DNA from 3 places in the Microbacterium sp. 05N427 genome. Region 2 is predicted to be linked to each of the others. Evidence: predicted binding sites of a transcription regulator. Region 2 holds the regulator's gene; each other region holds the start of a gene.

Evidence for each region. Region 2 encodes LexA, which represses DNA repair genes until DNA is damaged. Its sites were predicted from a motif close to TCGAACANNTGTTCGA; they were not measured.
Region 1: the regulator LexA is predicted to act here: its motif matches at 4,765-4,780, upstream of AC1DG4_RS14580 (HNH endonuclease signature motif containing protein).
Region 3: the regulator LexA is predicted to act here: its motif matches at 3,325-3,340, upstream of AC1DG4_RS15510 (DmpA family aminopeptidase).

The regions. Positions count from the first base shown of each region.
Region 1 covers NZ_JBFTMT010000014.1:32,830-40,605, reverse strand. The annotation lists gene aspS (aspartate--tRNA ligase) at 1-174, opposite strand, end outside; gene AC1DG4_RS14600 (DUF5684 domain-containing protein) at 311-706, shown strand; gene AC1DG4_RS14595 (histidine phosphatase family protein) at 711-1,334, shown strand; gene AC1DG4_RS14590 (amidohydrolase family protein) at 1,435-2,379, opposite strand; gene kynA (tryptophan 2,3-dioxygenase) at 2,384-3,244, opposite strand; gene AC1DG4_RS14580 (HNH endonuclease signature motif containing protein) at 3,416-4,699, opposite strand; gene AC1DG4_RS14575 (EamA family transporter) at 4,972-5,856, shown strand; gene AC1DG4_RS14570 (GntR family transcriptional regulator) at 5,948-6,694, opposite strand; gene AC1DG4_RS14565 (phosphate/phosphite/phosphonate ABC transporter substrate-binding protein) at 6,869-7,776, shown strand, end outside.
Region 2 covers NZ_JBFTMT010000007.1:305,498-313,273, forward strand. The annotation lists gene AC1DG4_RS09570 (methylenetetrahydrofolate reductase) at 1-468, shown strand, start outside; gene metE (5-methyltetrahydropteroyltriglutamate--homocysteine S-methyltransferase) at 505-2,826, shown strand; gene lexA (transcriptional repressor LexA) at 2,974-3,660, opposite strand; gene AC1DG4_RS09585 (LysM peptidoglycan-binding domain-containing protein) at 3,982-4,338, shown strand; gene AC1DG4_RS09590 (histidinol-phosphate transaminase) at 4,409-5,494, shown strand; gene hisB (imidazoleglycerol-phosphate dehydratase HisB) at 5,491-6,111, shown strand; gene hisH (imidazole glycerol phosphate synthase subunit HisH) at 6,108-6,758, shown strand; gene priA (bifunctional 1-(5-phosphoribosyl)-5-((5-phosphoribosylamino)methylideneamino)imidazole-4-carboxamide isomerase/phosphoribosylanthranilate isomerase PriA) at 6,870-7,616, shown strand; gene AC1DG4_RS09610 (SseB family protein) at 7,600-7,776, shown strand, end outside.
Region 3 covers NZ_JBFTMT010000016.1:58,172-65,947, reverse strand. The annotation lists gene AC1DG4_RS15525 (LOG family protein) at 1-991, opposite strand, end outside; gene AC1DG4_RS15520 (cupin domain-containing protein) at 1,061-1,501, opposite strand; gene AC1DG4_RS15515 (pyridoxamine 5'-phosphate oxidase family protein) at 1,498-2,112, opposite strand; gene AC1DG4_RS15510 (DmpA family aminopeptidase) at 2,147-3,307, opposite strand; gene AC1DG4_RS15505 (APC family permease) at 3,455-4,945, shown strand; gene AC1DG4_RS15500 (TetR family transcriptional regulator) at 5,004-5,606, shown strand; gene AC1DG4_RS15495 (proline--tRNA ligase) at 5,677-7,431, opposite strand; gene AC1DG4_RS15490 (isocitrate lyase/PEP mutase family protein) at 7,502-7,776, opposite strand, start outside.

The sequences.
Region 1 (7,776 bases), on a different contig from region 2:
CGGGTGCGCGATCTCCTCGTCGCGGATGACGACCTGGGCGATGCCGGATCCGTCGCGCAGATCGATGAAGGCGACTCCGCCGTGGTCACGACGGCGATCGACCCACCCCGCAAGGGTGATGGTCTGACCGATGTGCTCGGCTCGTAGCGAGCCTGCCGTGTGAGTGCGAAGCACGGAATACGCCTCCAACTAGGGAAAAGGGATCCCGTCCATTCTACGGGGACGCGCGGAACGCCTCGTGGTGAGCGGGCGAGGCTCACTAGACTCGCGGCAGCACCACCCCTCGACCGATTCCTGGAAGGCGCTTCACATGCATATCCTCCCCACCGAAGACCCGACCGACGCCGCCAGCAACGTATACGCGGCGCTGTTCTCCGGCACGACCAGCGTCTTCGCGCTGATCTTCTACGTGATCGTCGTGATCGCGCTGTGGAAGGTCTTCACCAAGGCGGGCCACGCGGGCTGGCTCGCGCTCATTCCGATCGTCAACCTGATCTTCCTGATCAAGATCGCCGGCATGAGCGGCTGGTTCGTGCTTCTCTATCTGATCCCGATCGTAAACATCGTGATGTCCATCATCGTCGCGGTGAAGCTCGGCAAGAACTTCGGCAAGGGCGGGGTGTTCTCGTTCTTCCTGCTCTGGCTGTTCTCCTTCATCGGGTACTTCATCATCGGGTTCGGTTCCGCCCAGTACCGCCGCGTCTGATCGGATGGCGGCGGAGCGTCTTCACCTCGTCCGCCACGGCGAGGTCTTCAACCCGGGGCGGATCCTTTACGGACGGCTGCCCGGATACCACCTGAGCGACGCGGGTCGGCGGATGGCGCAGGCCGCCGCCGACCACGTCGCGGCGATGGACCGTCCGGTGTCCGCGCTGCGGTGCTCGCCACTCGAGCGCACGCAGGAATCGGCCGAGCCGTTCACCGCCGCCTTCGGGCTCAGTCCGGTGCTGGACGAGCGGATCATCGAGCCGTGGAATGTGTTCGAAGGCACGCAGATGCGTCGAGCCCTGATGAATCCGTGGAACTGGCGGCACTTGCGTCGTCCCGCGGTGCCGAGCTGGGGCGAGCCGTACTCCTCGGTCGCCGCGCGCATGCGCGACGCTATGGACGAGGCGTGGCACGAGGCCGACGGCGGCGACGTGGTGTTCGTCTCGCACCAGGCGCCGATCTGGATCACGCACCTGTCGGTCGCGGGGCTGCCGTTGCGGCACGACCCGCGGACGCGTCGGTGCGCCCTGTCCAGCGTCACCTCGTTCGAGCGCGTCGGCGACGTGTGGCGCGAGGTCTCCTACGCGGAACCGGCCGCAGGCGGGATCGACCTGGGCGCGGTCTGACGACGGCTTGTTCGATGCTTGTCTGACGTTCGCGTGACGCGACGTCTGGGCGGCGGCCGCTGATCCGCGCCTGACGCGACGTCCGGGCGGCGGCTCGTGCTTACCGCGCGCTCTCCGGGGAGGTCAGATGCGCGGGCCTCGTCGATCCGGATGCGTGGCCGCGTCCGTGCGCTCGCGTCGTCCCGTGCGGGTGCGGAACGGGTTCCAGGTCGAACGGATCCGCGTCGCGTGCGGGCAACAGGAACCGGCGCTCGGCGGTCGCGGCGACCGGGACGAGAGCGCGGATCAGTGCGGCCCCGCGCACGCCGGCCTCGCGCAGGGCCTCGACCTCGGCGGAGTTGAGGCCGGCCGGCTGGTCGCCGTTGCCGAGGTCGGTCCCGTAGCGGACCGTCCCGCCGTGCGCGTGGAAGCGGCGCAGGTTGTCCAGCGCGATCGCTCGGGCCTCGCCCTCGTGGATCGCGAGGGTGGAGATCCACGCGATCCGGCCTGCCTGGGCGGAGACCTCGGCATCGCTCAGCCGCTCGGTGAACGGGGTGTGCGCGAGCGCCCTGACGCCGAGTCGCGGCATGCGCTGCGCCTCGCCGGGGCCCTCCGCGTGGGCGACCACGGGCAGGCCGTGGCGATCGGCGATGCGCACGATCGCCTGGAGCAGGTCGTCGCCGAACACGGGGCCAGCCGTGCTGTTGCTGGCGACCTTGATGACCGATGCTCCTGCGGCCTTCATCTCGGCGACGGTGGCCTCCGCGGCCTCGGCGTCGGCGATCTCGCGGAAGGATCCCGCGGGCGCCCAGTTCCGGTCGGAGGGGTACCCGCCGATCGGGGTCAGGAACGCGCCGGAGAAGGAGATCGCGACGCCGCCGGGCGGGTGTGCGGCGAGGGCCGCGATCGCCGCGGGAGCGGATCCGAGATCCAGCACGCGGCCGAGCATCCCTGCGCCGTCGGGGACTCCGACGAATGCCACCCCGAGAGCGGCCGGATCCACGAGCTGCAGATGCACGTGATGGTCCGTGAACCCGCCGATCACCGTGCCGTCCGCCACGCTCACGCCGTCACTGCCCGATCTCGGTGCGCACCGCGTACAGCTCGGGGAAGAACGTCAGATCGAGGGCGCGCTGCAGGAAGTCGACGCCGCTGGATCCGCCCGTGCCGATCTTGCGTCCGATCGTCCTGGTGACGGTGCGCAGGTGCCGGAAGCGCCAGAACTGGAAGTTGTCCTCGACGTCGACGAGCTCCTCGCACGCCTCGTACAGGTCCCAGTGGTCATGGGGGTTCTCGTAGATCCGGGTGAGCACGGGCACGAGCGAATCGTGCATCCGGTAGGGCTGGCGCACGTCGCGGTCGAGGATCTCCGCAGGGATCGGCAGGCCGCGGCGCGCGGCGAACCGCAGGAACTCGTCGTACAGGGTCGGCCGCTCGAGCTCCGCCGTGAGCATCGCCAGGTTCTCGGGATGGGAGCGGAACACGCTCAGCATCCGCTCGTTCTTGTTGCCGAGCGCGAACTCGACGGCGCGGTACTGCACGGACTGGAAACCCGAGGAGTTGCCGAGGTCGCCGCGGAACTGCGCGTACTCCGTGGGGGTGAGCGTCGCGAGCACCGACCACTGCTGCGTGAGCACCTCCTGGATGTGCTTCACCCGTGCCATGTGCTTGAGGGCCGAACGCAGGTCGTCCTCGGCGAGCCGGTCGCGCGCGGTGCCGAGCTCATGCAGCACGAGCTTGAGCCACAGTTCGGTCGTCTGGTGCTGGATGATGAACAGCATCTCGTCGTGGTGCTGCGGCACGCTGACCGGGTGCTGCGCGCTGAGGAGCCGATCCAGGTCGAGGTACGACCCATAGGTCATGCGATCCTTCAGATCGGTGACGATGCCCTCTTCGAGCGCACGCTCGTTCTCGGTCGTGTTATCCGGCACGGGGCGACCTCCTTGTCGTTGAACATGTCCAGTATTTCATCGGCGCTTCGGAAGCGTCTGTGATCGGTGCCATCGCTCCGCCCGGTGATTCACCTCGCTGGACTTGTCCTCGGGGCGGCGAGCGTGTAGACGAGCATGTGAACCGGGGTCCCGCTCGCGCGCTCTCCGTGTTCACGCGGCCGATGCGGAGACGGAGTCCTCCTCCACGAACATCACGCGAGGCGGCGGTGTGTCCGAGTATTCGACGCCGGCAGGGGTGGTCCAGACGATGGTCCCGCCTCGGTGCTGCCGGGCGGTCCAGCGCCATCTCGGGTCGACGTCGGGGTGTTTGAGGGCGTGATGGGTGGCGCAGAGGCACGCGAGGTTCGTGATCGCGGTGGGCCCGCCACGGGCGTAGTCATAGGTGTGATCGATCTCGCATCTGCGCGCGGGTCTACGGCAACCCGGGAAGCGGCAGGTTCGATCGCGAGCCCGGAGATGTCGTCTCATCGCGTCGGTGGGCTGATAGGCCGTGGTGCGGGCGATCATCCCCGCGTCGTCCAGATGCAGGCGCCGCCAGGCCGCGGCGGATGCGGCGATGCTGCGCGCGGAGGCGGCGTCGATCGGTCCGTGCCCGTCGAGTTCGGCCAGGCGGTCGTCGATGCCGGCGAGGGTCGCGGCGCTGACGGTGACCTGCACGGTGGGCCGGATGCTGTCGAGGATGTCGGCGTCGTCGTCGATGCGGCCGGTGAGCAGCCGCAGCAGGGTCCGGTCGCAGCGCACCTGATCCAGCGACCGCGCGTCGCCCAGCGCATCGGGGGCCGCGCCGTCCTGCTTCGCCGCGCGGAGGATCGCGCGCCCCTCCTGGGTGACCAGGTCGTAGGCGGAGTGGATGAGCACGGCGGGGCCGGTGACGTGCAGGGTCGCCTGTCCGCGTCCCTCGTCGGTCACCGTGACGACCCGCTCGTCCTGTGCGCGGTCGTGCTGCTCCTGCACGGTCGCGGGCGCGAGCGCGGCGACGACGCTCTCGGCGAAGGCCTTCGTGCGGGCGCGCGTCTCGGCGGACGCGTAAGGGACGACCGCCGTCTCGTAGGCCGCCGCCACGGCGTCGTCCCCGGCGGGCAGGTCGCGGGCAGCCTCCACGATCACGTCGGCGTGCGCCAGCGTGAGCGCACCGGCGGCGAGGGCTTCACGCGTGCCCGGGAGACGCTCCTGCAGAGTGTGCGCGTTGGCGAGCTGTTTCGCCGCGGCGTAGGCGGTGATCCGCAGCCCCGCGGAGAACTCGCTGATCATCGAGCGTTCGGCCTGCTCGAACCCGTCCTGACCTGGTCGGATCTCATCGAGAAGCAGCCGTACTCGCTCGGCGAGTCTCTCCGCCTTCCTGGCGTGCAGCCGGGCGATCTGGCTGTCGATCTCGGCGCACTCCGCGACCAGCGCCGCGCTGCGGCGGAGCGTGTGGTCGGGAGCGATTTCCATGCCTTCAGCCTAGAACATAGCACCGACATTGAGTGGGCAAAGTCAGGATCTGTGGACAACTAGTATCGCACATGTGTTTGACGGATCGAAGAGCGGATCCACGGGGTTCGACCGCGCGGCTAGGCTGGGATTCGACAGCGCCTAGGGTTCCGGGGTTCGCCCGACTGGTCCGAGCGGCGCCACGTCGGGCCTTCGTGGGTCGGGCGTCATCTGAACGGACAAAAGCCTGGAGGAACCACGTCCGTCGCGCCCGCGGCGGACCGAAGGTTCCCATGTCTCTTCTCGCATTCGTCCTGGTCTTCTCCGCCGCTGTCGCGCACGCGGGCTGGAACGTGCTCGCGCACGGTATCAGCCGCGCCGGTCTCCCTTTCCTCTGGTGGGGCGCCGTCGCGAGCACGGTCCTCTGGGCCGGAGTGGTGCCGTTCACCGGCGGCCTCGGAACCGACGACATCGGCGGCTTCGCCCTCGGCGTGCTCGTCTCGAGCGTGCTCCACGTGGTCTACATGGCGGTGCTGCAGCACGGGTATCGCGTCGGCAATCTGTCCACGGTCTACGCGACCGCGCGCGGCACGGGGCCGTTCCTGTCGGTCATCATCGCGATGCTGCTGTTCGGGGAGCGTCCCACACCGCTCGCGCTCGTCGGGGTGGCGGTCGTCATCGTCGGGATCGTCGCGATCGGCTTCGTGGATCGGGCGGGGGTCGTGCGTCTCGACGCCGGGGCTGGCGACCGCCGACGGATCGACCCTGGACTGCTGTTCGGCGTGCTCACCGGCATCGCGATCGCGCTCTACACGATCTGGGACGCGTTCGTCGTGCGCTCGTTCTCGCTCTCCCCGGTCGCTTTCATGGTCGGCACCGCCGGCATGCAGGCGGTGTACTACTCCGCCGCGATGCGCCGCCGGTGGCCGGCCGCCGCGGCGCTGTGGCGCACCGAGTGGCGCCGCATCCTGGCCTTCGGGATCCTCTCGCCGTTGTCGTACATCCTCGTGCTGCAGGCGATCAGGATCGCGCCTGTCGCGCTCGTCGCACCGCTGCGCGAGGTGAGCGTGGTGCTGGTCAGCCTCTTCGGCGCCTTCGTGCTGCGCGAAGGCCGCCCGGCCTGGCGGATCGGCGCCGCGGCGGTCGTCGTCGCCGGGATCGTACTGCTCGCGGTGTGAGGGGCGTGGCGGGCCCTTCGACAAGCTCAGGGACCGGGACCGCGACCGGCCTGGGGTCGAGCTGACTCAGGGACCGGATCCGCGACCGCTCTCAGCCGCCCACGGCGCGGAGGTACTGGCCGTCGGGGGAGATGCCGGATCCGGAGACGGTGAAGCGCACGATGCTGGAGAGGTAGCGGTCCTCGCTGGCCTCGAAGATGCGGCCGTCGGCGCCCCGCGAGGTACGGCTGAGGCGCAGGATCGGGGTGCCCTGCGGCACCTGCAGCAGCGTCGCGTCCTGCTCGTCGGCGGCGACCGCGTCGATCTCGTGCTGCAGGCCCACGATGGGGTGCCCCTGCGAGCCCAGGAAGTCGGTGATCGAGATCGCGTCGGTGTCGATGGCGAACAGCAGGCGGCCCACCTCCTCGGTGTAGAACAGCCGCTCCAGCATCGTGGGGCGGTCGTCGAGGAAGCGCAGCCGGACGACGCTCACGATCGTGTCGTCGGGATCCACCCCGAGAGCCTGCGCCTTCTCGGTTCCCGCGCGGCGCAGGCTCAGCTCCTGGGTGCGCGCACCGGGGCGGGCGCCCAGCTCGCGGGCCCAGCGGGTGAACGGCACGGACACGTCGACCGCCTGGGTGGCCTTACGCTCCACGACGCGCGCAGGCCGTCCGCGGGCGGTTTCGATGAGGCCCTCGGCGCGGAGGGTGGCGAGGGCGTTGCGGATGGGGCCGCGCGACGTGCTCCAGCGTTCCGCGAGCTCCGCTTCGGTCGGTACCGCGTCTCCCGGACGCAGCCGGCCCGCCGTGATCCTGGCGCGCAGTTCGTCGGCGATCTGGGTGTAGACAACCTCGGGCACATAGGCATACTACTTCGTCGCCACGCTCGGGCGCACCCTCGTTCCTTAGGTGTTCATTCAGGCGAATCACGGGTAAACAGTCGGGGAACAGTGCCGAGGTAGGTATACATCTCGACCGCGGGCTTGAGAGAGTCTTCGAGGATTCCCTCCGCACCTGAAACCCGAAAGGTCCTCATGAAGCTTCGCGCTCTCACTGTCGCGGCCGGCGCCGCCGTGCTCGCCCTCGGCCTCGCCGCGTGTTCCGGCGCTGCCGGTGCCGCCACCGGCACCGATGCGCCCGCCGCCGCGAACGGCGGCTACGCCGTCGACGCGAACACCCTCGTCTTCGGTGTCGTGCCCGACTCGGTCGACACCCAGACCAACTACCAGCCGCTCATGGACTACCTCGCCAAGGAGACCGGCAAGAAGGTCGAGTACCACGAGTCGACCGACTACGCCGCCCTCATCGAGGCCGCCGTCGCCGGCAAGGTCGACGTCGCCTCGTTCTCCGGCTTCACGTACATCACCGCCACCAACGCCGGCGCCAAGCTCACCCCGATCTCCTCCATCGTCACCAAGCAGGGTCAGGAGCCGGGCTACTACTCCGAGGCGATCGTGCCGAAGGGATCCTCGATCTCCTCGATCAAGGACTTCAAGGGCAAGAAGGTCTGCTTCGTCGACCCGTCGTCGACCTCGGGCTACCTGTTCCCGAGCTACAACCTGCTCAAGGACGGCATCGACGCCAAGACCGGCGTCACCCCGGTGTTCGCGGGCAAGCACGACGTGAGCGTGCAGAAGGTCGGCGAGGGCAAGGAGTGCGAGGCGGGCTTCGCCGAGGACTCCGAGGTCGCCAAGAGCGACAAGGTCACGGTCGTCGACAAGACGATGGTGCCCGGCGCCCCGCTGGTCTACTCCTCGGCGCTGCCGAAGGAGACCAGCGACAAGGTCGTCTCCGCGCTCAAGGAGATCACGATCGACGACATCGTGAAGGCGGGCGTCAAGAACGCGGACAGCGACGCGTTCAAGGCGACCTTCTACGCGACCAAGCCGGTCGACGACAAGTACTACGACATCATCCGCGACATCTGCGACAAGACCAAGGC
Region 2 (7,776 bases):
ACGTACCGCAACCAGGACATCGACGCGCTGCTGGCCAAACAGGCTGCAGGGGCGACCCTCGCGATCACGCAGCTGTTCTTCCACCCGGACGACTACTTCGCCTTCGTCGAGCGCGCTCGCCGCGCGGGCGTGGCGATCCCGATCCTGCCCGGCATCATGCCGATCACGTCGCCCGCACGCCTGCGTCGCGTGCTCGAGCTCAGCGGTGAGGAGCTTCCCGCCGAGCTGTCCATCGACCTCGAGGTCGAGCCGACCGTCGAGGGCCGCACCGAGATCGGCGTCGCGCATGCGGCGGAGCTGGTGCGCGAGCTCGTGGAGGGCGGGGCGCCCGGTATCCACCTGTACGCGTTCAACCAGCACCGCACCGTGCTGGACGTGCTCACCGCCGCCGGGGTCATCCCCGAAGGCACGGCGCCCTCCCCGCCGGGCGGCGCCCTCCGGTTCGCAGAGACCAGCGGCGCGCGCTAAGCCGCTTCCTTCCCCCTTCCGTCAGAGAGGACCGTCATGACCGCATTCCCCGAGGGAACCATCCTGGGCTACCCGCGCATCGGCCGTCGCCGTGAGCTCAAGAAGGCCGTCGAGGCGTTCTGGGGCGGACGGATCGACGAAGCCGAGCTCGAGCGCACCGCAGCAGAGCTGCGTGCGACGACGCGCGACCGCCTCGCGGCGCAGGGTCTCGGCCGCTCCGACTCGGCGATCCCCGAGTCGTTCTCGTTCTATGACCAGGTGCTCGACGCCGCGGTCACCGTGGGCGCGATCCCCGCGCGCTTCGAGGACCTGCGGTCCGCCGACGGCACGATCGGCCTTCCGGCGTACTTCACCGTCGCCCGTGGCGAGGGTGAGCGCGCGCCGCTCGAGATGACGAAGTGGTTCGACACGAACTACCACTACCTCGTGCCCGAGATCGGACCGGACACCGTGTTCTCACTGTCCAGCGACCGCGTCGTGCGCCAAGTGCAGGAGGCGGCGGAGGCCGGCTTCCGCACGCGCCCGGTGCTCGTCGGACCCGTCACCTTCCTCGCCCTCGCCAAGGCCGCCGACGAGGCGCCGGAGGGCTTCGACCCGCTGTCGCGGCTGGACGACCTCGTCGCGGTCTACGCCGAGGTGCTCGGTGCGCTCAAGGCCGCCGGCGCCGAGTGGGTGCAGCTCGATGAGCCGGCGCTCGTGAGCGAGTCGCTGCCGGCCTCGGTGGCTGCGCTCGGCGCGGCCGCGGAGCGCGCATACGCGGTCCTCGGCGGTCTCGCGGAGCGCCCGGCGATCTTCGTCGCGGCCCCGTATGCGGCTCTCGACGCGAACCTCGCCGTCCTCGCCGCCGCTCCGATCGAGGCGATCGGCCTCGACCTCGTGCGCGGCACCGTCCCCGCGTCCGTCCCGGGTCTTGCCGACAAGGTGCTCGTCGGCGGCGTGATCGACGGTCACAACATCTGGCGCGGCGACCTCTCCGCGGCCTTCGACACCCTCGAGGCGCTGCGCGGCCTCGGCGCCGCCGGCGTTGCCGCGGCGACCTCGACCTCGCTGCAGCACCTGCCGCACGACGTCGAGGACGAGACGAAGCTCGACGCCCGCCTGCTGGACTGGCTCGCCTTCGCCGACCAGAAGGTCGCCCAGGTCACGACCCTTGCCAAGGGTCTCGCCGAGGGGCGTTCCGCGATCGTCGCCGAGCTCGACGCCGCCTCCGCCTCCTTGGCGGACAGGCTCAGCGCTCCCGGCGTCCGCGTGGACGCCGTCCGGGCGCGCACCTCTGCGCTGACCGAGGCCGACTTCGACCGCGGCGACTACGAGGCCCGCGTGGCCGCGCAGTCGATCGCACTCGACCTGCCGGCGCTGCCGCTCACCACGATCGGATCCTTCCCGCAGACGGGCGAGATCCGTCGCGCTCGTGCGCAGTTCACCAAGGGCGAGATCACGGCGGACGAGTACGACGGCTTCCTCCGTGAGGAGATCGGCCGGGTCGTGACGCTGCAGGAGGAGCTGGGCCTCGACGTTCTCGTGCACGGCGAGCCCGAGCGCAACGACATGGTGCAGTACTTCGCCGAGAACCTCGACGGCTTCGACGTCACCGAGAACGGCTGGGTGCAGTCCTACGGATCCCGCGCCACGCGCCCGTCGATCCTCTGGGGCGACGTGTCGCGCCCGGCGCCGATCACGGTCGCCTGGTCGGAGTACGCGCAGTCCCTCACCGCGAAGCCGATGAAGGGCATGCTGACCGGCCCGGTCACGATCCTCGCCTGGTCGTTCGTCCGTGACGACCAGCCGCTCGCCGAGACCGCGAACCAGGTCGCCCTCGCGCTGCGCGACGAGATCGCAGACCTGGAGGCCGCCGGAATCGGCGTCATCCAGGTCGACGAGCCGGCGCTGCGCGAGCTGCTCCCGCTCAAGAAGGCCGACCAGCCGGCATACCTGGACTGGTCCGTCGCGTCGTTCCGCCTCTCCACCGCGGGAGCGGAGACCGCCACGCAGGTGCACACGCACCTCTGCTACTCCGAGTTCGGCGTCGTGATCGACGCGATCCGGGCGCTCGATGCGGACGTCACCTCGATCGAGGCCGCCCGCAGCCGCATGGAGGTCGTGACGGACATCGCTGCGGCCGGCTTCGACCACGGCATCGGCCCCGGCGTGTACGACATCCACTCGCCGCGTGTGCCGGACACGTCCGAGGTCGAGGCGCTCCTGCGCCGCGCCGTCGAGGAGATCCCGACGCGTCAGCTCTGGGTCAACCCGGACTGCGGCCTGAAGACCCGCGGCTACGAGGAGACCAACGCCTCGCTGCGCAACATCGTCGAGGCCACCCGCCGCGTCCGTGAGGACGTGTCGGTCGCCGTCTGAGCGGCCCGCGCACGGCGTCGTACTTCATCGAGGCCCCCTCGCAGCACCGAGGCCCCCTCCCAGATCCGGATCTGGGAGGGGGCCCCGGTGCGCAGAGGGGGCCTCGACGTTTGTGGTGCGTGGTGTGCGTGGTGCGGCGGGCGCGGATCAGACCGCGCGCAGCACCGCCACGATCTTGCCGAGCACCGTGGCGTCGTCGCCCAGGATCGGCTCGAAAGCGCTGTTGCGGGGGAGCAGCCACACGTGGCCGTCACGGCGGCGGAACGTCTTGACGGTGGCTTCGCCGTCGAGCATGGCGGCGACGATCTCGCCGTTCTCCGCGGTGCCCTGTGAGCGCACGACCACCCAGTCGCCGTCGCAGATGGCGGCATCGATCATGGATTCGCCGGAGACCTTCAGCATGAACAGGTCGCCCTTGCCGACGAGCTGACGGGGGAGGGGGAAGATCTCCTCGACCTGCTGCTCCGCCGTGATCGGCACTCCGGCGGCGATCCGGCCCACGAGGGGCACGAGCGCGGCGTCGCCGACCGAGGGACCGGTGTCGGCGGGGTTCTCGGTGGAGAGGCCGGGCAGGTCGATGAGGACCTCCATGGCGCGGGTCTTGCCGGCGTCGCGGCGCAGGTAGCCGCTGAGCTCGAGCTGGCCGAGCTGATGCGTCACGCTGCTGAGGGACTTGAGACCCACGGCGTCGCCGATCTCGCGCATGCTCGGCGGGTATCCGTACCGGGCGATCGAGGTCTGGATGACCTCGAGGATCGCCATCTGCTTCGCACTGAGGCTCTTGCGGCGCCGCGTCCGCGGGGCCTCGGAGCCGAGGTTCGCACCGTCGCTCATGCCATCTCCTTCGTGTGCATCGGGCCCTCGCGGATCCGGGAATCGGCATGGATTCGCGGGCGGCGATTCGAATGTCGGTGGTCCGTGATGGGGTCTTCGTATCGAAACCGTATCCGAGATCGGGGCGGAATCGATAGATCTGTTCGAGCGTGTCGGTGAATCATCGGAACCGATATTCGAAGAACGCTTGACAGATGTTCGAACTCGAAAGTAGTTTCGGTACGTAGGTTCGCCTCTCCAGAGGCCCGGATTCGAAGATCCTCCACACAGGATCCCGATCCGGGGAGAGGCGGACCGACACACACACTGAGGAGAAGCACCATGAGCAGCATCACCTTCGCCGGTCCGGTTCTCGCCACGCGACTGCGGATCACCGCACGCGGTCGGCGCGTGCTCGCCGCGCTGGTCGCGCTCCCGGTGGCTGCGGCGATCGCGTTCGCGGTGCTGAGCGGCGGATCCGCGCTCGCCTCCGGGGAGCAGACCACGGGCAACACCTTCGCGACCGTCACCGTGCAGCCCGGCGACACGCTGTGGTCGATCGCGGGTGAGGTCGCGCCGAACGCCGACCCGCGCGACGTCGTCGCCAAGATCTCGCAGCTGAACCTCGTCGACGGCGGCGTGATCGAGGTCGGGCAGCACCTGGCCATCCCGGCGGAGTACGGCTCGACCGGACGCTGATCCCGTACTTTGACGTCAACCTGCTGTCATGCGACGTCAACCGCACAGCTCGGCCGCTTAGCATGGCAGGGTGACTGTCTCGCTCGACGACTTACCCCTTCGTGACGACCTCCGCGGGCTGCGTCCCTACGGCGCGCCGCAGGCGCCGCTGCCCGTGGCGCTGAATGTGAACGAGAACACGCATCCGGTTCCCGAGCAGGTCGCGAGCGACATCCTCGACGACATCGCGGTCGCGCTGCGCGACGTCAACCGCTACCCGGACCGCGAGTTCACCGAGCTCCGCGAGGCGTTCGCCGGCTACCTCGGCCACGACCTCGTGGCCGCGAACATCTGGGCGGGCAACGGATCCAACGAGGTGCTCCAGCACATCCTGCAGGCCTTCGCCGGTCCCGGGCGCACCGTGTTCGGATTCGCGCCGACCTATTCGATGTACCCTCTGCTCGCCCAGGGCACGGGCGCGACCTGGATCGCCGGCGTTCGGCACCCGGACTACGAGCTGACGGTCGACGAGGCGGTCGCGCAGGTCCGGGAGCACGATCCGGACGTGATCCTGCTGTGCGCGCCGAACAACCCCACCGGCACCCCGCTGCCGATCGACGTGATCGAGGCGGTCTACGAGGCCGCGCGAGGCATCGTGATCGTCGATGAGGCGTACCAGGAGTTCGCCCCGAAGGATTCGCCGACGGCGCTGACGCTGCTCGAAGGCCGGCCGCGGCTCGCTGTCTCCCGCACCATGAGCAAGGCCTTCGCCTTCGCCGGAGCGCGGGTCGGCTATCTCGCCGCGGACCCGGCGTTCATCGATGCGTTGCGTCTGGTGCGCCTGCCGTATCACCTGAGCGCGCTCACCCAGGCGGCTGCGGTCGCGGCACTGCGGAATGCTCCCATCATGCTCGCGATGGTCGACGAGATCGTCGCACAGCGCGATCGGATCTCCGCCACGCTCGAAGCTCTCGGGTACGCGCCGCACCCGTCCTGGTCCAACTTCGTGCTGTTCGGCGGTGTCGCCGATCCCGCGGCGACCTGGCGCGCCCTCTACGACAAGGGGGTGCTGATCCGCGATGTCGGCATCCCGCACCACCTGCGCGTCACGGCAGGCACCGAGGCCGAGACCACCTCATTCCTGGACGCCCTCGCCTCGATAGGATCGGCCTCATGACCGCTGAGACCCCCGCTGCGGCCCGGACCGCGCGCCGTACACGTTCCACGTCCGAGTCGACGATCGAGCTCGACCTCGACCTCGACGGCACGGGTCAGAGCCACATCGATACCTCGGTCCCGTTCTTCGACCACCTGCTGACGGCGTTCGCGAAGCACTCGCTGACCGACCTCACCGTGCGCGCCTCGGGCGACACCCACATCGACGCGCACCACACGGTGGAGGACGTGGCGATCGTGCTCGGGCAGGCGATCCGCGAGGCGCTCGGCGACAAGAGCGGAATCTCACGCTACGGCGACGCGCTGGTCCCGCTGGACGAGGCGCTCGTGCAGGCGGTCGTCGACATCTCCGGTCGTCCCTACCTCGTGCACGAGGGCGAGCCGGCCGGCTACGAGCACCACCTCATCGGCGGGCACTTCACCGGATCCCTCGTGCGTCACGTCTTCGAGGCGATCGCGTACAACGCCGCCCTGACCGTGCACGTGCGCGTGATCAGTGGTCGCGACCCGCACCACATCGCAGAGGCCGAGTTCAAGGCTTTCGCGCGTGCGTTCCGTCAGGCCAAGGCTCTGGACCCCCTGGTGGTCGGCGTGCCCTCCACCAAGGGCGCGCTGTGAGCGAGGGGGCGGAGGGTCGTCGTCCGACCGTCGCGGTCTTCGACTACGGATCCGGCAATGTGCACTCCGCGGTGAAGGCGCTGATCCGCGCCGGCGCCGATGCTCAGCTCACCGGCGATCGCGTGGCCGCGCTCGAGGCCGACGGCCTCGTGGTACCAGGGGTCGGCGCGTTCGCGGCCGTCCGTGAGGCACTGGCCGCGCATGGCGGGGATGAGATCATCGAGCGGCGCCTGGCCGGCGGTCGTCCCGTGCTGGGCATCTGCGTGGGCATGCAGGTCCTGTTCGCGGGCGGGGTCGAGCGTGGCGCCGAGGTCGACGGGCTCGGCGAGTGGCCCGGCATCGTCACCGAGCTCGATGCACCGGTCCTGCCGCACATGGGCTGGAACACCGTGGAGCCCGACCCTGGCAGCGTGCTGTTCCGGGGGATCGAGCACGAGCGCTTCTACTTCGTGCACTCCTTCGCCGCGCAGACGTGGGAGCTCGAAGTCATGCCGCCGTTCCCGGCGCCGCACCTCACCTGGGCCGAGCACGGCTCGCGCTTCCTCGCCGCGGTCGAGAACGGCCCGCTCTCCGCAACCCAGTTCCACCCGGAGAAGTCCGGCGAGGCCGGCATCCAGCTCCTCCGGAACTGGATCTCCACCCTCTGATCCGTCCCCGTCGTGTGACGGTGGGGGATTGGTGCCCCGCCCGCACGCGGACTACTCTCTTCTCTCGTGCCGTGCCCGAAGCGCGCGGTGCATCGTGACCCGAAGGACGACATGAACGAGTTCGCACAGGCCCCCTCTCTGACCCTCCTTCCGGCGGTCGATGTCGCCGGCGGCCAGGCCGTCCGCCTGACCCAGGGCGAGGCGGGAAGCGAGACCAGCTACGGCGATCCGATGGACGCCGCCGCCGAGTGGGTGGATCAGGGAGCGGAGTGGATCCACCTGGTCGATCTCGACGCCGCCTTCGGCCGCGGCAGCAACACAGCCATCCTGCGCCGTGTGATCAAACAGTTCCGCAGCGTCAACGTCGAGCTGTCCGGAGGGATCCGCGACGACGCGAGCCTCGAGGCGGCGCTGGAGTCCGGTGCCACCCGCATCAACCTCGGCACCGCGGCACTCGAGAACCCCGAGTGGGCGGCTGACGTCATCGCCCGCTACGGCGACGCCGTGGCGGTGGGCCTGGACGTGCGCGGCACGACCCTCGCCGCCCGTGGCTGGACCAAGGAGGGCGGCGACCTCTGGACGGTCCTCGACCGCCTCGAGGACGCCGGCTGCAGCCGCTATGTCGTCACCGACGTCACCAAGGACGGCACACTCAAGGGCCCGAACCTCGACCTGCTCCGCGAGATCACCGCGCGCACCCCGAAGCCCGTCGTGGCGTCGGGAGGCATCGCGAACCTCGATGACATCGCCGCGCTCCGCGAGCTCGTGCCGCTCGGCGTCGAGGGCGCGATCGTCGGCAAGGCGCTGTACGCCGGCGCGTTCACCCTGGCCGAGGCGCTGGATGTCGCCGGATCCTGACCACGCCTCGTCCGGGTCCTGCGATCACGACCACGGCGCGCAGAGCAGCACGGGCGACTCCGCGGGGGTTCCCTGGGCGGGTCGCTCCTTCCAGGAGAACACCCGAGCGAGCGACGACGGATCCGCGGATCCTGCCCTCTGGGACGCGCTGACGCGCTTC
Region 3 (7,776 bases), on a different contig from region 2:
AGAGGCTGCCGACCGAGCGCTGGTCGAGGTGCAGCGCCAATCGCGGCAGCTCGACGCGGTCCTTGTCGGCTAGTTCCGCCGGCTGAGGACCGCAGGCCTCGATGCGGCCGGAGGACAGCATCGATCCGAACTGCTCGTTCAGCTGCGCGATCTCGTCGACGGTGGGCTCCGCGCGCAGGCGGAGGACGAGCAGGTCGCCCACCCACCGCAGCGAGTCGTAGTTGCGCCAGAATCCGGTGACGACCGCGGCCGCCTCGGTCACCGAGTCGGTGATCCGCACCCGGTCGAAGTCGCCCGGTGAGATCACTCCGGTCGGGGCGAGGTCCTCCTGGATGAAGCGCTCCAGGCCTCGCCAGAACGTTCCTCCCGGCTCGTCCAGCAGCACGATCGGCATAGGTTCGGCCTTGCCGGTCTGCTGCAGCGTGAGCAGCTCGAACATCTCGTCCAGCGTGCCGAACCCTCCGGGCAGGCAGATGAACCCGCGCGACTCCTTCATGAGCATGAGCTTGCGCGTGAAGAAGTACTTCATCGCGACGACGTGCTCCTGCTCGGCAACGATCGTGTTGGCCTTCTCCTCGAACGGGAGCCGGATCGAGACGCCGAGCGAGCGCTGGGGCCCCGCCCCCTCGGCGGCGGCCTGCATGATCCCGGGGCCGGCGCCGGTGACCACCATCCAGCCCTCTGCGGCGAGCGCTCTCGCCACGTCTCGCGCCTGCCGGTACAGCGGGTCATCCTGGGCGGTGCGGGCGGATCCGAAGACCGTGACCTTCGGCACGGCGTGGAACGGCGCGAACAACCGGAACGCGCTGCGCATCTCGGAGAGGGCGGCCGAGGCGATCTTCAGATCCAGCCGGTCGGTGCCATCCTCACCGAGCAGCACCGCTGTCTGCAGCATCCTCAGCACGAGGCGGCGATCGGCGCGCACGCCGGCGTCATCGAGCACGGCGTTGATCTCGGCCCGGAGGGCCGGTGGCAGGATCTCGTCGGTCATGCCTCCAGCGTGTCACGCCCCTGAGCGCTGCGGGGGCCGCCGCGCGGAGCGCCGGCGCCCGTGGTGCGTTCAGCCGGCGGCGGGCCAGGGCATGGGCCGCTCGGGCAGGCGCGCGCTGTCGTCGGGGAGGTGCGGCAGCGACTCTCCCCCGGCGCGGATGCAGAGCCAGCGCAGCTCGCCCGGACTGTCCGGACGGGCGCGCCACGTGCGAGGCACGCCCTGGCCGACGCGGACGACCGAGCCGGGCCCGACCTCCACGACGTCGTCGCCGACGCCCATCTGGCCGCGCCCGGCGAGAAAGACGTAGAGCTCCTCGATCCGCGCATGCGTATGCCAGTAGCCCGCCTCCTCGCCCGGGACCAGGGCGTTGGCGGTCATGCCGATGTACTGCATCGTCAGCTCGTGGTCGACGACGCGCCGGCCGTCGCGCGATCGCGTCTCGTCGAACCCGCCGTGGAAGGCCCGCCACTCGTCGGGGCTCCCGATGCTCGTGATCTCGTAGTCGCTCATCCGCTCTCCTCCTCCGTGCCGGCGCGCGTCGCGTCGCCGCCGCCCTTTGCGTCGCCGCCGCTCCAGGACCGGAACCAGCGATCCCCCTCCCGGGTATACACGATGCGGGTGTGCCTGCGGTCCGTCGCGCCCTGCCAGAACTCGATCCAGCTCGGCACGATCCGCCAGAGCACCCAGTCGCCGTCGGCGACGCCGGCGCGCGCAGTCGCCGAACGCGCCGCGAGGTCGGCGGCGCTCTCGTCGGCGGGGGCCTCGACCACCACCCCGCGCACCCGCACCGCGCGCAGCACCGGCTGCCACCAGAAGTTCAGCGCGGCCGCGGGATTCGCCGCGAGCTGCCGGCCCTTGGCGGACGAGCGCGTGCCCGCGAACGCCCAGCCGCGCTCGTCGACGTCCTTGAGGATGAGCGTGCGCGCGTCCGGGATGCCGTCGGCGTCGACCGTCGCCAGGGTCGCCGCATGCGGCTCTGCGACGCCCGCCTCCGCCGCCGCCGTGATCCAGTTCAGGAACAGCGCAAGCGGATCGTCCGGCACGGAATCGGGATGCAGCGCGGGAGGGGATCCCGTGAGCGAGGGGCGTTCGCGCAGCCAGACAGCGGGCGTGGTGTCCATGTCCCCATCCTGCAGGACCTCGCCCGCCGGGGGGTCAGCGCCCCGCGATCCGAGCCGCGGCCGCACGGATCTCGTCGTGCGGGAGCGCGAAGCTCTCATGGCCGTCGCGGCCGATCATGTCCTCCGCTGCGACGAGGGCGTTCCACACCGCCTCGTCGACCGCCTGCACCGCCGCCGTGAGGAACGGATCCATCCGCCCCCACGGCACGAAGCGCAGTTGCTCGTACTCGGCTCGCTCGTCGGACGGGAACACCGAGCTCAGCGCCCCGGAGTTCGCCGTCGACAGCGCCAGCACGATGTCGCCGGAGAAGTGGCTGCCCGCGGTTCCGCTGCGCCCGAGGCCCAACGCACCGCGGCGGGCGAGCGCAGCGCACTGCCCCGGCAGCAGCGGCGCGTTCGTCGCGATGACGACGATCGCGGATCCGGCACCGCTCACCGCGCGCCCCGCGGCCCGATCCTGAGCGAACCAGTCGCTGTCGTCCATCGGGTTCGGCGCCGCGGTCTGCTGCCCGAGCGGGATGCCGCCCAGGCGCAGCTGCGCCCTCGAGCCGAAATTCGCCTGGATGAGCGCGGCGACCACGTACTCGTCCTCGCCGTGGCGCACGACCCGGGAGGCCGTGCCCGTGCCGCCCTTGAAGCCGTAGCAGTTCATGCCGGTGCCTCCGCCGACGTTCCCCTCCGCGACCGGCCCCGCCGTCGCCGCATCCAGCGCCTGGATCGCATGCTCCGGTCGCACGTGGCCGCCGTTGATCTCGTTGAGGTAGCCGTCCCACGTCTCCCCGACGACCGGCAGCAGCCACTGCGCCGCCAGGTCAGGACGATTCGCGGCGAGCCAGGCGTCCACGCCGGCGTGCACCGGCCCCACGGCATGCGAGTTCGTGATCGCGATCGGCAGGGCGACGGATCCGGACTCGTCGATCCAACTGCGGCCGGTCAGCTCGCCGTTGCCGTTGAAGGAGTGCACGGCTGCGGCGCACGCATCGCCCACGCCGTCCCGCCCGCGCGGAAGGATCGCCGTCACCCCGGAGCGCACCGCATGCGCGCCCTCCCCCGCGATCAGCGTCGTGAATCCGACCTCGAGGCCTGGAACGTCCGTGATCGCGTCCCGCACGCCGGGCTCGCCGTCGAAGACGACGCCGAGATCGCGGGCGCGCGGGCGTCCCTCCTGCTGCGGTGAGGTGGGATGCAACGTCATCACGTCTCCGATCTGCTTTGAACGAGTGTTCAGAAGTTTACGACAGATCACTCCTGATTGCTTGACATGATCGACTTAACGCTCTTGAATCACTGTTCAAGCGCCGTTGCTGTCCCGATGCACGGCGGATCGAACCAGGAGCCGATGATGCCCCGATCTTCCCCCGACGATATCGTGGTCGCCGCGCCGGCCGACGCCGCCCTCACCGGCGGCACCGCGCTCGCCCGCCGCAGGCTGGGCGTCTGGGCGATCGTGTTCTTCGTGATCTCCGCCGCGGCACCGCTCACGGTCGTCGCCAGCGCCGCCCCCACCGACTTCCGCCTCGCGGGGATCGGCGGGCCTGGAGCCATGCTCGCCTCGGGCATCGTGCTGATGCTGTTCGCCGTGGGGTTCACCGCGATGTCGCGCTATGTCCGCAACGCCGGTGCGTTCTACATCTACGGAGCGAAGGGTCTCGGCAAGCCGATCGGGATCGGGATCGTGTTCGTCACGATCTTCTCCTACGCGGCGCTCTGCATCTGCTTCTACGGCTTCGTCGGCTTCTTCGGCGAGATGACGTTCTCCGCACTGTTCGGGATCGAGCTGCCGTGGACGGTCTACGCCCTCATCGCCTTCCTCGCGGTCGGCATCCTCGGCTATCGCAAGATCGACGTCGGGGCGAAGATTCTCGCGGTGCTGCTCACCGCCGAGGTCGCGATCCTGCTGATCCTCGCGATCGGCGTGCTCGCGCAGGGCGGCCCCGAGCCGATCTCGTTCGCCGCGTTCGCTCCGCAGAACGTGTTCTTCGCCGCCGGCAGCGGCGCGCTGTTCGTGTTCGGCTTCGGCGCCTACCTCGGCTTCGAGAGCACTGCGATCTACACCGAGGAGGCGATCCGTCCCACCCGCACCGTGCCGATGGCGACGTACATCGCGATCGCGTTCCTCGGGATCTTCTACGCCTTCACGTTCTGGATCCTCACGGTCGCGTTCGGCGTGGACGGCGTGCTCAAGCTCGCGCAGGAGGACACGTTCCAGGACATGGTGTTCAACGCCGGCGAGCAGTACCTCGGCCTCTGGGCGTCGATCACGATGCGCATCCTGATCGTGACCAGCTTCTTCGCCTGCCTGCTCGCGTTCCACAACGCCTGCACCCGCTACCTGTTCTCGATCGGTCGTGAGCGGCTGCTGCCCGCCTGGCTCGCCCGCACGCAGATCAAGACCCAGGCGCCCCACCACGCGAGCCTCGTGATGAGCATCATCTCGCTCGCCGCGATCGTGATCACGCTCGCGACCGGTGCGGATCCCTTCCTCGGCTTCGCGCTGCCGGTGTACTCGGTGGGTGTGGCGGGCCTCGTGTTCGCGCAGGCGGTCGCGGCGATCGCCGTCGTCGGCTTCTTCCTGCGCGACCGTCGAGGGCACAGCGTCTGGCGTGTGCTCGTCGCACCGGCGCTCGGAGCGATCGGCCTCATCGTGGGATGGGTCCTCATCGCGACGAACTTCAGCCTCGTCTCGGGCGTCGAGGGCCCGATCAACATCGCGCTGCTGGCGCCGACCCCCGTGCTGTTCTTGGCCGGGATCGTGATCGGCTTCATACTCAAGGCCCGCAACCCGCGCCACTATGCTGAGCTGACCACGGTGGTCGTGGACGACGAGGGCTGAGCGCGCCGCTGCAGGATCCGGACGTGGCGGCTCCGACAGTTCGCAGGAAGGGGTCGCCGTGCCGGCACCGCACAAGCACAGCGCTCGCCGCGCGGAGCTCATCTCGGCCACCCGCCGTGTCGCAGGCCGGAGCGGTTTGAACGCGACGAACGTGCGCGCTGTCGCGGCCGAGGCGTCGGTGAGCGCCGGCAGCGTGCTCTACTACTTCCCGAGCTTCGACGACCTCATGTACGCGACCGTCGAGGGCGTCCTGGAGGAGATGTACGAGCACCGCAGGGTGATCGCGGAGCAGGAGCCGGATCCGATCCGACGGCTCGCGAAGCTCGTCGAAGCCGGTGTGCCCGACGAGATCAGCGACCATCTGCGCATGGCCTACGAGAGCATCCCGCTGCTGCGCGAGCAGCCCCAGTACCGTCCGCTGCATCGCTCGATCGTCGAGCGTCAGGTGAGCCTGTACCGATCCACGATCGAGATCGGGGCGGCACTCGGCGCGTTCCGGCCCGCGGCGGAGCTCACCGTGATCGCGCGCAACATCGTCGCGCTCGAGGACGCTTACGACCTGTATCCGCTGATCGGCCTCGAGCTCGGCGCGGCGACCTGCCGCGCGAACATCCTGTCGTACGCGTCGCTCGCGCTGGGCTGCGAGTTCACCACCGAGTGACCCGCCACGCACGCCGAAGGCCCCAGAATCCTCTTCGGGTTCTGGGGCCTTCGCGATGCGAGGGCGGCGGTCAGCGCGTCGTGAGCGCCTGCAGAGCCTCGGCGAGCGAGACGGTGTCGCGCTCGCCGCTGCGGCGGTCCCACAGCTCGACCTGACCGTCGGCGGCGCCGCGGCCCGCCACGAGCACGCGCGGCACACCCACGAGCTCGGCGTCGCCGAACTTGACCCCGGGCGAGACCTTGGGGCGGTCGTCGTAGAGCACGTCGAGACCCGCGGCCTCGAGCTGGGCCGCGGCCTCCGCCGCCACGTCGAAAGCGACCTGGTCGCGACCGGCTGCCACCACATGCACGTCGAACGGCGCGACCGAGGCCGGCCAGATGAGTCCCTTGTCGTCGTTGTTGAGTTCGGCGATGATCGCGAGGATGCGGGTCACGCCGATGCCGTACGAGCCCATCGTGACGGTCACGAGCTTGCCGTTCTCGTCGAGCACCTTGAGCCCGAGCGCGTCGGCGTACTTACGGCCGAGCTGGAAGACGTGGCCGATCTCCATGCCGCGCGCGAGATGCACGGGACCGGATCCGTCGGGCGCGGGGTCGCCTTCGCGCACGTTTGCGATCTCCACGATGCCGTCGGCCGAGAAGTCGCGGCCCGCGATGACGGAGTGCGCGTGCTTCTGGTCGATGTTCGCGCCGGTGATCCAGCTCGTGCCCTCGACGACGCGGGGGTCGAGGAGGTAGCGGATCCCGGTTGCGGACTCCTCGCCGAGGATCGCGCCGGTGGGCGACCACGGACCGATGTACCCCTTGACCAGCAGCGGGTGCTTCTCGAAGTCGTCGGGGGTCGCCGGCTCGATCTCGGCCGGGGCGAAGGCGACCTCTGCGCGCTTCTCGTCGACCTCGCGGTCACCGGGGATGCCGATGACGACGAGTTCGCGCGTGCCGTCGAGATGCGTGAGCGCGAGCACGACGTTCTTCAGCGTGTCGGCCGCTGTGAACTCTCCCTCGAGGTTCGCGTTCGCGTGCGTCACGAGCGTCTCGATCGTGGGCGTGTTCGGCGAGTCGAAGATCACGGGAGCGCCGTCCGCGAACGGAACCGTCTCGGGGATCGCGGTCGTGTACGCCTCGACGTTGGCCGCGTAGCCGCCCTCGGAGCGCACGAAGGTGTCCTCGCCGACGGGCGTCGGGTGCAGGAACTCCTCGCTGCGGGACCCGCCCATGGCGCCGGCATCGGCCTGAACGATGACGTACTCCAGGCCGAGGCGCTGGAAGATGCGCTCGTAGGCGTCGCGCTGCGCCTGGTAGCTGATGTCGAGGCCGGCATCGCTGGCGTCGAAGGAGTAGGCGTCCTTCATGGTGAACTCGCGTCCGCGCAGGAGACCGGCGCGGGGCCGGGCCTCGTCGCGGTACTTGTCCTGGATCTGGTAGATCGTCAGCGGCAGGTCCTTGTACGAGGAGTACAGGTCCTTCACGAGCAGCGTGAACGCCTCCTCGTGCGTGGGCGCGAGCAGATAGTCGCCGCCCTTGCGGTCCTGCAGGCGGAACAGCAGGTCGCCGTACTCGTCCCAGCGACCTGACGCCTCGTATGCCTCACGCGGCATGAGCGCCGGGAAGTGCACCTCCTGTGCGCCCGCGGCGGCCATCTCCTCGCGGACGACCTTCTCGATGCGGGCCTTGACGCGCAGGCCCAGCGGGAGCCAGGCGAAGATGCCCGACGCCTGCGGTCGGATGTATCCGGCGCGGATCAGCAGCTTGTGGCTCGCGACCTCGGCGCCGGCCGGGTCTTCGCGGAGCGTGCGGAGGAAGAAGTTCGAGAGACGTGTGACCACCAGGCAAGTGTACTGACGGCGATCGCCCCGCCTGTGCGCGCTGCAGAGGCGGGGCGATCGGCCGTTCGGATCAGTTGAGCGCGCGGGTGCCCGCCGGGATGATGCCGCCGGCGTAGATCTCCGCCGCGTTGTCCTGCAGCGCCGTGAGAGCGACGCGCTGCGGCAACGGGCCGTAGGAGATGCGGGCGACGCCCAGCGCCTCGTACTCGGTCGAGGTGAGAGCCCCGGGCAGACCGATGACGCTGACCTTGCCGTGTCCGATCCCCTCGACCAGAGCGCGGGTGGTGTCGGCGTCCAGGATCCCCGGCACGAACACGCAGGTGGCGCCGGCGTCCAGGAAGGCCC